2 regions of the Azospira restricta genome follow, and region 1 is predicted to be linked to the other one. Evidence: riboswitches for the same ligand, from Rfam matches in the RefSeq annotation. Region 1 holds a riboswitch; the other holds the start of a gene.

Region 1 (4,941 bases):
GCGTCGCAAGGAAGTCGCGCACGACGTCCGGCTGCGGCCGCTCGAGGATCGGCTGCAAGGCCTGCCGCGCCCGTTCGCCGGCGGCCTCTTCGGCTTCGCGTCGCGCCGCGGCCTCGGCGGCGACGGACAGCGTCTCGGCTTCCTTTTCCTCGCGGGCGGTAACGAAGGCTTCGAGTTCGCCGATCGCCGCGCTGAAGATTTCGACGTTGGTTTCGAACTCCCGCTGGATGCGGCCGACCAGCTCGGCGAGGCGGACCTGGAAGGGATCGTCGGCGCCGGCGCCCGACCCCCAGTGCAGCGCGACGCCGGTGATGCCGTCGAGGAAGCGGCGCGCCGGATGCTGGCGGTTGGCGAAGAAGCTATGGTCCAGCATCGCCACCTTGAGCACCGGGATCTGCAGCTGGCCGACGAGCATCTTCACCGTGTCCGGCAGGTCGGCGTCGTTGAAGATGAAGTCGAAGAGCATGGCGACGATGTCGATCGTCACCGACTCCAGCGGACTGACCTGTTGCGCCGCCGCCGAATCGCGGAGCGCGCGGACCTGATTCATCGCGATGCCGGCGGTCGGCTGCCAATCGACGTGCTGCGCCTCGTTGAGCGAGGCGAGAAAGGCGTGGCTGATGCTCGCCGGGCTGGCGGCGACGCTGCTAGCAGGCAGCGCCGCCGCGTCGGCGACCGGCAGTGCGCGCAGCAGGCCGGGCCCGCCGCGGACGGCGGCCAGCCGTTGCAGCGCGCCGAGGATGTCGCCGGCGCCCTCGGGCAGTTCGGCCGCCGCTGACTTTGCCGCCGTTGCCGGCGGGCGGCGCCGATAGCTGCGCTTCAGGTCGGGGAGGATGTTGCGCTCGGCGAGGTAGTCGTTGATGCCGCGATAGATGCCGGGCAGTGCCTGGTGCAGGTGGCGCTCGACGCGGCGGGCGAGCAGCAGGCGGTCCCTGGCATCGAGTCCGAGCGCGGCGCCGGCGTCGAGCAGCGCCTGGCAGATCGGCTGCGGCGCGAGCGGATTGTCGCCGTCGCGCGGCTCGTCGTGCCCGAGCAGGGCGGCTATCCTCCGCTCGAGCGGGTACAGTTCGGCATCGCAGGTTTCTGTCAGCTGTGCGGCGAATTCGCGCAGCACGATGCGTTCCGCCAACTCGTCGTCCTCGATCAGTTGCAAGCCGTCGAAGTCCGGCACCTCGAGCGCGCCGGCCGCGCCGCCGGCCGCGTTGCCGTCCTGCTCGGCGAGGGCGTGGCGAAACGCCTCGATGAAGCGCGTCCAGTCGCGTTCGAGGTCGTGGCGCAGGTCGAGGTAGCGGGTTTGCAGGTGGCGGTCGCGGGTGCCGTCGGCGAGGACGAACAACTCTTCGACGATCTCCGTCCGGATTCCGGCGAGCCAGTTGCACAGGCCATCGCCGAGCTGCTCGCCGCATTCGGCGACGAGGCGCGGCCCGGGGCTGCGCTCGCGCCCGCCGGCGTTGATCGAAACGATCTTGGTCGCGGATGAAGTGCTCATGCCTCCCCCTAGGCGCTGTTCTTGTCCGATGCGTCCGTTGGCTGGTCGAAGATGAGCGTCGCCCGGCCAGTCTTCACCCGGTCGACCAGGTCTTCCGGCGCGATCTGGATGGCGCCCTGCCCATGGTGGTTGGAGAAGACCAGAATGCCGCGCTGCGGGCTGATCCAGGTCAGGCGTTCGCGCGTGACGCCGCCGTCGTCGTGACGAAGCTCGACCCAGTCGCCGCGTCGCAGGCGGGCGACCTGTTCGTCGGCGCTTTCCGCACGCGGCGGCGTCTTCGCCGGTGCCGTCTCGATGCGCAGCACGCGCGAGTGGATGTCGATCAGCGCGTCGAAGAAGGGACGCCGGTCCTCGCGCCCGACGTCGATCAGGTCGAGGCCGCGGTTCAGGCGCGCAAGCAGCGCCGGGATCAGCGCGATCAGGCGGAAGCGCTCGTCCTCGCCGGTCTTCGCCGTCAGGCTCCATGCCAGGTCGTCGACGACCGCGAGTGCGTCCAGCCACTGCGGCGAGTTCTCGGCGTGATGTTCGGCGGTGCGTTCGAGGACGTCGATCCAGTGGTCGGCGACGAAATCGCGGACCAGCGGCGGCAGCGGGCGCTCGAGGAAGTTGCGGGCCGCGGCTTCGGCACGCTGCCAGGCGTCGGCATCGGGCGTGCGGCTGCCGGTGTCGCGGACGAATTCGCGCAGCGAATGGTGCAGGATCGCGAAGGCTGTGCCGTTGGGGGCCAGTTCGTCGAGTACGCGTGCCATGCCGCTGGCGAAGAAGGTCGCGAATACCGTCGCGTCGCCGCCGCGTTCGCCGTGTTCCTTGAACAGCGGGGCGATGTCGTTGAGGAGCTGCCGCGCCGGATGCTGCCAGTCGGCGAAGAAGGCAGGCTCGCGCATCGCCATCTGCAGCATCGGCAGCTGCGCGGCGAGCAGCGACTCGCTGGCGGCGTGCGGAATCTGCGGGTCGTCGAGAACGAAGCCGAAGAGCATGTCGACGATGTCGGCGGCGACCTTGTCGAGCTGGCGATTGCCCTGCCGCGGCCAGTCGCCGGCAACGGACGATGCCGTACGCTGGCAGATGAGGTCGTCGAGCGAAGCGATGAACAGCGCGCTCAGCCGCGGGGCGTCGAGCTCTCCCGACGGCTGTGCTGCCGCGCTGCCGGGCACCGTCGGTGCTGCGGCATGCCTGGGCGGCACCACGTGCTCGACGGTGTCGAAGCCGCGGCGCCTGGCCAGCGCCAGGTCGCGCATCGTGCCGAGCAGCTGCGCCGGGTCCGGCGTCTCGCTGCGCGCGCGACCGGCGGCCGGCGGCGGGGTGAAGGGGATTACCTTGCCTTTGCTGTCCTGGGTACCCATGACGGATTCTCCTCGCGCCGGCCCGTGGCAGCGGGGCGTGGCGTGGTCGTGCACAGGGCGCCGGCGGCAGTGGCGTGGCGTACCAGAGGAGAAGCGCAGGGGAGGGCGGGCGTCATCGGCGGCGAGGACGAGCCACGGCGCGATGTCGAAACATCGTGCGGTGCATGCCGGGAGGAGTAGTCGTTGCCCACATCAACCTCGTTTATCTGGTGGTCCCGCTACCGTAGCGAACCGCAGGTTCGCTTTAGGCCGGTGACTTTGCGTCGCCATCTTTCGATGGGTTTGCCCTGTTTCAGAGATCGGCGCGCCACCTGTTGCAGGCGATGCGCAAACCGACCATGGTCTGCCTATGTCCATTATCGGGACGTAGGCAGTGAACTTTATAGCCCGGGGCTCCCGGATTGCAAGATTTATTTCCCCCGCTGGCGGGCGAGCGCCCAGGCGACGTGCTCGCGCACCAGCGGCGAGGGGTGGTCGTCGCGGGCTTCGAGCGCGGCGACGGTCGCCGCTGTGGCCGGCGCGTTGCCGAGGGCGACGGCGAGGTTGCGCAGCCAGCGTTCGTGGCCGATGCGGCGGATCGGGCTGCCCTGCAGGCGCTGCTCGAATTCGGCCTCGCTCCAGGCGAAGAGCTCGGCGAGCGTGGCCGCGTCGAGGCCATGGCGGGGGGCGAAGTCGGGGTCGCCGACGGTCGCGAAGCGGTTCCATGGGCAGACGAGCTGGCAGTCGTCGCAGCCGTAGATGCGGTTGCCGAGCAGCGGCCGCAGCGCCTCGGGGATCGCGCCGTCGAGTTCGATCGTCAGGTAGGAGATGCAGCGCCGCGCGTCGACCTCGTAGGGCGCGACGATCGCCTGCGTCGGGCAGATGTCGAGACAGGCGCGGCAGCTGCCGCAGTGCTCGGCAATAGGTGCGTCCGGCGGCAGCGGCAGGTCGGTGTAGAGCTCGCCGAGGAAATGGTAGGAGCCACCGCGGGTCAGCGACAGCGTGTGCTTGCCGCGCCAGGCGGTGCCGGCCAGGCGGGCGAACTCGACCTCCATCACCGGTGCCGAGTCGGAGAAGGCGCGGTAGTTGAAGTCGGTCCCTTCCGGCAGTTCGCCGCGGATACGGTCGGCCAGCTTCTGCAGGCGGCTGCGGATCGTCTTGTGATAATCGCGGCCGAGCGCGTAGCGCGAGACATAGGCGAGCGCGCCGTCGGCGAGCACCGACGCGGCGTCGGCGGCGTCCGGCCAGTAGGGCAGGCGGGCGGTGACGACGGTCGTCGTGCCGGGGTGCAGCGCGGCCGGGTCGGCACGCAGCGGCGCGTGTTTGGCCATATAATCCATGACCCCGTGGCGGCCCTGTTCGAGCCAGCGCATGAGGCCGGGGACGGCCTCCGACGGGTCGGCGCGGGCAATGCCGACTTCGGCGAAGCCGAGCTCGCGCCCCCAGTCCTTGATGCGTGCCGCCAGTGCGGCCCAGTCCACTGCGGAGTCTTTTTCTTGCATAGCCCCGAGCCTACCATTTCTGCGGATCTTTCCGTGTCCCTGCCGGACGAGGCGGCGAGCGTCGCGTTCGCGGAACGGCTGGCGCCGCGCCTGCGGCCGGGGATGGTGGTGTACCTCGACGGCGACCTCGGCGCCGGCAAGACGACGCTGGTGCGCGCGATGCTGCGCGCCCTCGGCCATGCCGGGCCGGTGAAGAGCCCGACCTATACGCTGGTTGAAGTTTACGTAATTTCGAGCTTATACTGGTATCACTTTGATTTTTATCGTTTCAACCATCCGGAAGAGTTTGTCGATGCAGGTCTGGGCGAGTACTTCCGCAGCGATTCGGTCTGTCTGGTCGAATGGCCCGACAAGGCGGCCGGCTATGTGCCGCCGCCGGACCTCGTCGTCGCCCTCGCCTTCGCCGGGAACGGCCGCCGCGCCGTGCTCTCGCCCCGTTCGCCGGAGGGCCGGCAATGTCTGAGCGACTTCCCGACGGCCGCCGCCGCCAGCTGCTGCGCTTCGCCGGCGGCGCCTCCCTCGTCCTCCTCGTAACGCCGCTGGCGCGGGCGGCGCGCGGCCCGAGCGTGGTCGCCGTGCGCGTCTGGCCGGCGGCCGACTACACCCGCGTGACGCTGGAGACCGACGC
Region 2 (4,941 bases), 1.4 Mb from region 1:
GGCGCCCCCGACATCGCACCCGCAACCTGGCGTGCATCTTGCATCGCTTTGCCCATCACCATTCAGCTTTCTTCCGGCGTTGCCGTTAACGAAGGTGAAAGCTGCAAGGAGGCGCGCATGCGACATCAATGCACCCCCGACACCGACCTCGATGAACTGGTCGGCCACGACGAGGCGGATGGCTTCCACCCCGGACCGTTGAGCCTGGCGATGAAGTCCGGCGAAGAACTCGAACTGCTCGCCAGCGGCACACTGTCCCCGCTGCTCCTGCTCAAGCTTGCAGCACTGACGCAAGGGATGTTCCTGGTCGAGACCGGCGAGGCGATCTCGCCGCTGCCCTGCTTCCGGCTGGTCCTGCACTGAGCACGGCAAAACATGCCGCCACCCGGGCGCCGGGCAAGTCGTTGAAATGCTTTGATTTTCGGCGACACGGAAGTAGCATGAAACAAACGGGAGTGGCAATCGGCGGGTGATTGCGGAATTCCCGACGCGACGTCGCCCTTTCCGCACGCCGCCGACGACATGTTTTGCCGAGCGGGCAGCCACCCGCTCCCCCGGGGAGGCAAGGCATCATGAAACAGCGCATCACGCTGCAGGATCTGAAGGTCGGCCAGCCGCTGCCATGGGACGCCTACGGCGCCGACGGCGTGCTGCTCTTGCGCAAGGGGCAGTCGGTACAGAGCCAGATGGCGCTCGAGCGCCTGATCGACGAAGGCCTCTTCCTGCAGCGCGACGACTCGTCCGCGCGGCCGCTCGACCCGGCTGCCGCCGCCGAGAAGCCGACCGCGATGCAGCATCTGGTCGACGCCCGCCGCAGCCTCGGCCACATCTGCGCGCACAGCCCCGAGCAGACGCTCGACTTCGCCGGCCGCATGACGAAGCTGATCGACTCGGTGCAGGCCGCCTGCGACCTGCACCCGGCGCTGGCGATGTCGTCGATCCTGCTGATGCACGACACCGGCTACACGGTGAAGCACGCGATCGACACCGCCATCCTCGCCTGCCTGCTCGGCCGCGAGCTGGCGCTCGACGCAGCGGCGCAGCGGGCGACGATCGGCGCCGCGCTGACGATGAACATCGGCATGTTCGAGGTGCAGGACAAGGTCGACGCGATCACCGGCGCGCTCAACGACAAGCTGCTGGCGATGATCCGCCAGCACCCGGCGCACGGCGCCGAACGGCTGAAGCGGCTCGGCGTCGCCGACGCCGCCTGGCTCGCCTGCGTCCGTCAGCACCACGAGAACAGCGACGGCTCAGGCTACCCCGACGGCCTCGCCGGCGACGCGATCGCGATCGGCGCACGCATCATCGGCATCGCCGACCGCTACGGCGCGATGGTCTCCAGCCGCGCCTACCACGGCCCGCACAAGCCGAACCAGGCGCTGCGCGACCTCTACCTGAAGCAGGGGCAGCAGATCGACGTCACCGTCGCCGCAACGCTGATCCGCATCGTCGGCATCTACCCGGTGGGCACGCTGGTGCGGCTGAAGACCGCCGAAATCGGCGTCGTCACCGGCCCCGGCGAAAGCCCGGACACGCCGGCGGTGCACGCGGTGATCGCCAAGAGCGGGCTGTTCCTCGAGGTCGCCTCGTACCGCAAGACGCACCTGCCCGATTCCGCGATCGACGAAGTGATCACCTTCGACAAGCTGACAACGCCGGTGCGCATGGCCCACGTCTGGGGCAAGGACGCCAGGTTCCGGTGATCCCCGTTTCGCCCGCCGCAGGTTTTCACTTTCTGCTTGCCAGCGAAAATTCTTTGATCTAGATTAACCATTGCCTGCACGACAAAGGCAAACCCGTCGAAAGGCGGGGGCGCAAAGCTACCGGGCTGACGGAATCGACCAGCAACCGATTCGCAAGCCAGCGGGGCCACCGAAACATGGTAGAGAAGGCACTTGATCCTCTCTCCGCAGTTGTCCGGGCAAAACGCCAGGGAGTTTCTGGCGACAACGACAACAAGAGTGGAGAGACAACATGGTCAAGCGCCTTTTCTTTTGCCTGGCATTCCTCGGCTGCTCCCTCCTCGCCACCGCCCCGGCGCGCGCCGCCGACCCCGCTGCCGACCGCCAGAACCTGCACTGGCGCTGCTGGTACGACCAACAGGTGCATATCCACTGCCTGCTCGACTCCGACCCGGCGCCGACCGCCGCCGGCAAGACGACCGCCCAGCTGCCGCGGATCGTCCAGGAGCTGCGCAGCAAGCCCTCGTCGTTCAAGGCGGTGCTGATCCGCATCCCGATGTACACCGACCCCTACGACGTCCACTTCCCGCGCCTGCTCGCCGAAGCCACGATGTGCGGCGGCCGCGCCGACTGCTCGGTGCAATACACGCAGCAGGTGCCGGAACACGGGGAGATCGCGCAGATCCTGCTGCGCCACCTCGACTGGCCGCAGCCGGGCGACACCCGGATCGCCGGCGCGCCGCCCGCCACGCAACTGGCAGCGGCCGGGCGCGCCTACTGAGCCCCCTCCCCCCACACCCCGCCCCTGCGCGGCGGGAGCGATCACGCCACTACCCTCGGGCTCGCCGCGCCGCCGCAGCGGCCGCCGGACGCCGGCGGCGATGTCGTCGGCACCGACCGGATGCGCTGTACTGCAGCCACTCGCGCGGCGTGCGGCGGCGGCTTGACGAAGAATCTGGAAACGCGGAAGGAAATTTAAGGAAGGCCGCGCCGGCAGGCGGCGTCAGCTGCCGTCGCCGGCGATCTCGACCAGCGACAGCGGCCGCTCGACATGCAGCCGGAAGCGGCCGCGGCCGGTCTTCTCGATGCGCAGCGGCGCGGCGCGCTCGACCAGCCGCCGCGCGAGCAGGATCAGCCGGGCTTCCAGGTTGTCGCTGATGTCCGGCAGGCGGATGCGCGGGTCGAGGCGCAGTTCGCGGTTGCTGAAATGCTGCTGTCCCTTCCCGTCGTAGTCGCGCACCAGCGCCCAGAAGATCGAGCCGGCAACGCCCTTGATCAGGTAGTCGCCATCGAGGAAAACGCTGTCGTTCTCGGCATAGTGGCGGACGCGCAGCGGCGCACCCGCCACCGGCACGGCCGGCACCGCGGCTTCGCCCACGGGGGGCTGGTCGCCGCCCTCGGCACACTCCGCGCCCTCCTGCCCCTGCTGCAGCAGGCGGATGGCGACGCCGAGCTGGCCGGCGAGCGCCACCAGCGCATCCTCGTCGTCGTAGCTGAAACGCAGGTCCTGCGGACTCTCGACGTAGAGCACGCCGGTCAGGCGCTGGCAGGCCTTGATCGGCACCGCCAGCTGGCTGCGCGACTCGGGCAGGCCGGGCAGCGGAATCTCGGTCTCGACCGCCCCCGCCAGCCCGCGCCGCGTGAGGCTCTCCCGGATGGCCCGCCCGTAGCTGTACTCGGCGGTGAAGTGGCCGATGCGGATCGGCGTCCGCTCGCGCGCAGCGACGCCGATCACGCCGTCGCCGACGGCGATCTCGGAGCCGACGCCGGACTCGGCGTAGCCGCGGCTGGCGACGGTGTACAGGCGCTCGCCGGCTTCGTCGAGCAGCAGCACCATCGCGTGGCGGATGTCGAAGAATTGCTCCAGGCAGACGAGGAACTCGGCCAGCATGCTGTCCAGGTCGCCGCAGCCGCACAGGCGTTCGGCGCTGGCGCGCAGCGCCGCCAGCAAGTTGCAGGGCGGCGGCGGCGCCGGCAGCGTGTACCCCGGCACCTGCTCGATATCGAGCACACGATAGACGTCGGCGCCGAGCAGCCGGAAGACGCCGCTCATGCCGGTATGCGAGGCGATGCCGGCGAGCCGCACCTTCATGTTCTCGAACAGCGGTCCCGCCTCCTCGGTGCGCAGGTAGCGCAGCGACAGCCGGCAGTGGGCGCCGGTCAGCGGGTTGATCAACGACACCCGCGCATAGGGAAAGGCCAGGATGTTGCGGCGCGTGGTGTTGAAAAACTGGTAGGAAAGCGCGACATGCTCACTGTCGACATACTTCGCCTGCGACAGATAGGCGATGTTCGGCGTGCCGTCGGCGGCGCGGGTGGCGATGTTGCCGGGAATGACGCCTTCCAGACACTCGCGGATCGCGTCGAGCTTGATCCTCATGCGCGCACCAGCGGCTCGCCGGCACCCGGCCCCGGCGTCTGCGAGAAGGCGGCGAGCGGCGTGAACTCGACCGCGACGAGGTCGCCGGGGTCGTGCGCGAGCACGGCGCGCAGCACCTCGCCCGGATAGCCGAGCCGCGTCAGGCCGTCGGTAAATATCTTCACGTAGGCCGCGGCCAGCGCCGCGTCGCCGGCCGCCGGCGGCACGATACGCGCGTCGTCGCCCTTCAACTGCAGCGTGCGGTGCGTGCTCGGCTGGCTGAAGACGACGGCGATCGCTCCGCTGCGGCGGATGTCGTCGAGCAGCGCCGCCGCCGGCGTGCTGGCGAAGAGCAGCGCGACGCTGCGGGCGTCGGCGGCAACCCGGCAGCCGGTCGCGCGCGCCATGCTCGGCACGGTGCCCGGCCGGGCGCCGGCGGCGTTGATCGAAATTCCGCTGGTGATGAATTCGGCGGCGGCGGAGTCGAGGAGGGCGGGAACCGGACGTGGAGCGGAAGCGGGATCGGCCATGATGCGGAAATGATAGCCAGCTTTCGCCGCCCTGCCACCCCTTGCGCATCGCGAAAATGCCGCACCGCCCCACCCGCCGCCGGCGTTCAGTTGGGCGGTGCCGGGAACATCACCACCGGCCCCGCCGGCGAGCCGTCCGGCGGCACGTAGGCCGGCACGTCGCCGCCGCCGGGGCCGAGCGAGCGCACGTAGCGATAGACCGCGCGCAAGTCGGCGTCCGACATGTTGCGCAGCGACACGGAGGGCATCGGCGGCCGGAAATTGGCGTTGTGCGCGAGCGCCAGCCATTCGCTCTCGGAGAGCCGCGCCATCGTCCGCCGCAGGTTCGGCGGATAGGTCGTCCCCCACGGCCCGCGCCAGCCGAGCT

The links. Region 1 has a riboswitch for cyclic di-GMP ahead of IWH25_RS17105 (DUF1631 family protein). Riboswitches for the same ligand answer to the same signal wherever they lie in the genome.
Region 2: it holds a riboswitch for cyclic di-GMP, as region 1 does, so the genes downstream of both, IWH25_RS10775 (hypothetical protein) here and IWH25_RS17105 (DUF1631 family protein) in region 1, are expected to answer to the same signal.

What each region holds. Positions count from the first base shown of each region.
Region 1 covers NZ_CP064781.1:3,590,255-3,595,195, reverse strand. The annotation lists gene IWH25_RS17110 (DUF1631 family protein) at 1-1,489, opposite strand, end outside; gene IWH25_RS17105 (DUF1631 family protein) at 1,498-2,832, opposite strand; cyclic di-GMP riboswitch class I at 3,038-3,129, opposite strand; gene queG (tRNA epoxyqueuosine(34) reductase QueG) at 3,243-4,313, opposite strand; gene tsaE (tRNA (adenosine(37)-N6)-threonylcarbamoyltransferase complex ATPase subunit type 1 TsaE) at 4,308-4,847, shown strand; gene IWH25_RS17090 (N-acetylmuramoyl-L-alanine amidase) at 4,769-4,941, shown strand, end outside.
Region 2 covers NZ_CP064781.1:2,185,934-2,190,874, reverse strand. The annotation lists gene IWH25_RS10785 (hypothetical protein) at 118-363, shown strand; gene IWH25_RS10780 (HD-GYP domain-containing protein) at 573-1,706, shown strand; cyclic di-GMP riboswitch class I at 1,783-1,880, shown strand; gene IWH25_RS10775 (hypothetical protein) at 1,978-2,466, shown strand; gene IWH25_RS10770 (GAF domain-containing protein) at 2,689-4,065, opposite strand; gene IWH25_RS10765 (hypothetical protein) at 4,062-4,574, opposite strand; gene IWH25_RS10760 (cytochrome C) at 4,661-4,941, opposite strand, start outside.